Regions from separate parts of the Roseibium sp. RP-7 genome, predicted to be linked through region 2. Evidence: riboswitches for the same ligand, from Rfam matches in the RefSeq annotation. Region 2 holds a riboswitch; the other holds the start of a gene.
The links. A riboswitch is a leader RNA that binds a small molecule or an ion and turns the genes downstream of it on or off. The one in region 2 is predicted to bind S-adenosylmethionine.

Region 1 (2,197 bases), 300 kb from region 2:
CGCCTTCTCGATATCTTCCAGCAGATCCTGCGGATCCTCCAGACCGATTGAAAGCCGCAGGATACCATCGGTGATACCGAGTTCCGCGCGCGCTTCCTCGCCAATCGACTGGTGCGTGGTCGTCGCCGGATGGGTGATCAGGCTCTTGGCGTCGCCCAGGTTGTTGGAGATCTTGACGATTTCCAGCGCGTTTGTGAAACGGAACGCGGCTTCCTTGCCGCCCTCGATTTCCATCGCCAGCATGGTGGATCCGCCGCTCATCTGGCGTTTGGCGACATCGGCCTGCGGGTGGTCGTCCCGGCCCGGATAGATCAGCCGCGCGACCTTGGACTGGCTTGCCAGATAGTCGGCAATCCTGCCCGCCGTTTCCGTCTGGCGCGCAACGCGCAGCGGCAGCGTTTCCAGGCCCTTCAACAGGACCCAGGCACTGAACGGGCTCATGTGCGGACCGGTATGCTTGATGAAGGGCATGACCTCGTCGTTGATCCATTCCTCGTCCGACAGGATCACACCGCCGAGGCACCGGCCCTGGCCATCGATGTGCTTGGTGGCCGAATAGACGACCACATCGGCACCGAGCTGAAACGGCGACTGATACAGCGGGGTCGCAAACACGTTGTCGACGATCAGACGGGCACCGGCTTCCTTGGCGATCTGTGCCACGGCCTCGATGTCGATGACTTCCAGCGTCGGGTTGGTCGGGCTTTCCAGGAACAGGGCCTTGGTGTTCGGCCGGACAGCCGCCTTCCACTGCTCGATGTCCGTTCCGTCTACCAGCGTGCTTTCAACGCCGAAGCGCGGCAACAGTGTTTCGCAAATATAGCGGCAGGAGCCGAACAGGGCCTTGGCGGCAATCACGTGATCGCCTGCCCTTACCGCTGCCATCAGCGCCAGATTGACGGCCGCCATGCCGCTGGCGGTTGCCCGTGCGGCCTCAGCCCCTTCCAGAGCCTTGATGCGGTCCTCGAACATGGTGACGGTCGGGTTGGCATAGCGCGAATAGACATAACCCGGGTCCTCGCCATTGAACCTGGCCTCGGCAGCTTCGGCACCGCTGTAGGTAAAGCCCTGGGTCAGGTAGATGGTCTCCGAGGTCTCACCAAACGGTGACCGCATGGTGCCGCCATGAACCAGAGTGGTTGCAGGGCGCCAGTTCTTGTTTCCGGTCTTGGTGGTCTCAGTCATGTCTTTCATTCGCTCCAAACGCAAAAAACCCCAGCCTCAAGACCGGGGTTCTCACCTCCGGCCTTTTTAGCAACTTGTTTAACGTGGCTGCAAGCCGGCCGGCCCAAATCACCACGAAGTGAGCCTGTCCTACGGGAAAAGCAGGCACAGGTCAATTGTCTTGCGCACGATCCCTTCAAAAGCCCCGTTCTGCCAGAATGCCTGTTGGCGCGGGCGGCCCGATCCTTTAATGACCATAGACCAGCATAATGCGGAACATCTTCATGAACGTCACAGCGGGTCAGGTCTTGAACGGAAGCGCACTTCTCACAGCAAACGGCATTCTGCCCGAACGGGTAATCCAGGCCATGTTCGCCGCCGGAGAGATTTCAGCGGACGCGCCGCCTGTCACCGGTCAGATACAGCCTGCCAGCCTCGACCTGCGTCTGGGCAAGGAAGCCTACCGGGTGCGTGCCAGCTTCCTGCCAGGCCCCGACATCCAGGTCGCGGCTCGGCTTGAGCAGATGAAACTGCACACGATCGACCTGAGCGAAGGTGCCGTCCTTGAAACAGGCTGCGTCTATATCGTGCCGCTGCAGGAAAGCCTCGCCCTGGCCCCCGACATTTCGGCAACCGCCAACCCGAAAAGCTCGACCGGCCGCCTGGATGTCTTCACCCGCGTCATCACAGACAACGGCCTTGCCTTCGACACCATTCCGGCCGGCTACACCGGTCCGCTTTATGCCGAAATCTCGCCGCTGACCTTTCCGATCCTCGTGCGGTCCGGGTCCCGCCTCAGCCAGATCCGCTTCCGGCGCGGTCAATCGCTCATTCCCGATGCGGAGCTGGAAGAGGTGCACAAGGCCCACACATTGATGAGCGGTGGCAACGAGCGCATCGGCAACGGTGTGCAGCTCTCCATCGATCTGGAAGGGACCGGACCCAACAGCCTGATCGGATATCGCGCCAAGCAACACTCCGGACTGATCGATGTGGATGTCGTCGGCGCGCAGGACGTTCTGGATTTCTGGGA
Region 2 (2,197 bases):
ATGTCGCCGGCCGCACACTCATCGGCAGCGCGAAACTGGCCTTCATCACCGGCATCGTCGCCCTTTCGGCGATGACAGTCCTTGAAATCCGGGCCTTCAGCTAGAAAGCAACCGAAATGAATACCACCAACCTTCTGCATCGCGGCCTGCCGATCCTGCTGATCTGGGTCGCTGCCCCCATGCCGTTGTGGATCATGGCAATCCTGATGTTTGTCCTTTGACGGTGGACTTGATCCGCAGTTCCTTCTGAGGCCCTCTGATCAACCACTTCTATTCTTGCAGGTGATGACCTAGTCTTCTTGCGAGAATCAGCGGAGGGGCTCAGGCGTGTACGACGAAAAGCCGACAGGCGATCTGACATTGCGCACCATGGCAATGCCTGCCGATACCAATGCCTCGGGAGATATTTTCGGGGGCTGGGTGTTGTCGCAGATGGACCTGGCAGGCGGTATCGCAGCCGGTCAACGGGCCGAAGGACGTGTCGTGACCATCGCGGTCGACAAGATGAAATTCATCCGGCCTGTGCATGTGGGCGACGTGCTGTGCGTTTATGCCGAAGTCCTTCGTGTCGGCAACTCGTCGATGGAAATCAAGCTTGAATCCTGGGCCCTGCGCCATCGCTACGGCCACCGTGAAAAGGTGACTGAAGCGGTCTTCACCATGGTGGCCGTCGATGACGGCGGCAAGCCGCGCCCGGTCCCCAAGAGGGACTGAGCGCCGCGATCTCATCCGGCTTGGTTCCCCAAAAAACTCATTCTGAGACAGCGCTGAACCGCTTCCTCAGGATGAGGCGAGTTGTTGCAACACGCCTGTATCAAAGAAATTGGCAGAGTGCAGACGTTGTGCACCACACGGGGGACCCCCGTCAGTGCCTGACGGGTCCGTGCCGGTTGAGAATATCGGCAAAGAGGTCTTCATCGACAGCGCAGGTGCAGCCGTTCGCCCACAGTTGAAGCAGTGTTTTCAAACGCTCGGTGCGGGCGGTCTGGCTCAGCGGCGCCTTGTGCCGTGGTAGGCCACCCAGGATGCGCAGGGATTTGATCCGCGCCAGAACGCAGTCTTCAGCGGCCTGGCACCAGATATCCGTTCCGGCAAGCTTGGAGCTCGCCGCCACATGGTTCTCGATCAGATCTGCCGCACGTCCGGCAAAAGGGTCCTGAGACAAAAAATCCTCCATCGGTTGCCCGAGGAGGACTGGCGCATGCAAATTAACCGCTTAGTTGCCGGAAAGCCTCGGTTGAGGGTCTGACCAGCCGCATCCCTGTTGCGGAAACCACCTTGCCCGGAATGGCAGGTTGGCGAGGGCGCCAGCCCTTCTCTTGATGATGGCGCGCTTATGCCATGTCCAATCCGGCTTGGCAAGTCCGCCAGTGCATGGCACATCTTCCTGAAAGGACTAGCTCGGGAGCACCACAATTGGACCGATCCATGTTGCATCACAGTCGGCCGTTGGTGCCGATCCTGCTCGCCTTTTGTGCTTGCTTCATCGATGTGGTCTGCATTCTCGGCCTGTTTCACACCTTCACGGCCTTCATTACCGGAACGCTTGTCGTCTTGTGCACGGAGGTGTTTCACCAGGGGCAAAACGCGGCCCTGAAGGTTTTCGTGCTCGCGGTATTCTTCGGTTCGACTCTCTTCTGGTTCGTTTCGGTCACTGCGCTGGTGCGCAAAAACAGGATTGCCGTCCGGCATCTGTTCGCGCTCGAAGCTTTGCTGGTGGCGGGCTTCATGTTCGTCGCCGGTCTTGGAGATCCGTCAGCCGGAGGACCGTTGTCTGCCGTCACTCTGACGGCTGTCGGGTTTTCGACCGTGGCCATGTCGTTGCAGAACGTCATCATGCTGACCCTGCTCAACAGGCATGTTCCCACGACCATCATGACCGGCAATACGCTGAAGCTTGTGCTCGGCATCGCCGACTATTTCACGCATCCCGAAACGCGGCCCGACAGCCGCTCCCGGATCCGTCACCAGGCCTTCGTCCTGATGGCCTTCGCGGCCGGAGGCCTCCTGGCGAGTTTCCTGATGACCGTTATGGGGTTCTGGGCGCTTGCGATACCTGTTGCGCTTTTGATGCTGCTGGCGATAGTCCAGCCGGTGCATGAGCCTCAAGTCGCCTGAAACCGGTGCCAGCTACTCAGGCCGCAAATTATGCGCCCAAGCCGGGTGCTTCTTCCCTTTGGTGGTGCCGGTCGTAATC

Region 1: linked by a shared signal. The riboswitch ahead of ACVDG9_RS05425 (O-succinylhomoserine sulfhydrylase) and the one ahead of ACVDG9_RS04015 (hypothetical protein) in region 2 are both predicted to bind S-adenosylmethionine.

Annotation. Positions count from the first base shown of each region.
Region 1 covers NZ_JBRKQA010000001.1:1,184,984-1,187,180, reverse strand. The annotation lists gene ACVDG9_RS05425 (O-succinylhomoserine sulfhydrylase) at 1-1,194, opposite strand, end outside; SAM riboswitch at 1,231-1,310, opposite strand; gene ACVDG9_RS05420 (2'-deoxycytidine 5'-triphosphate deaminase) at 1,449-2,197, shown strand, end outside.
Region 2 covers NZ_JBRKQA010000001.1:881,551-883,747, forward strand. The annotation lists gene ACVDG9_RS04005 (hypothetical protein) at 1-104, shown strand, start outside; gene ACVDG9_RS04010 (acyl-CoA thioesterase) at 370-714, shown strand; gene ACVDG9_RS04015 (hypothetical protein) at 866-1,165, opposite strand; SAM-I-IV-variant riboswitch at 1,207-1,331, opposite strand; gene ACVDG9_RS04020 (YoaK family protein) at 1,429-2,118, shown strand; gene ACVDG9_RS04025 (ABC transporter ATP-binding protein) at 2,147-2,197, opposite strand, start outside.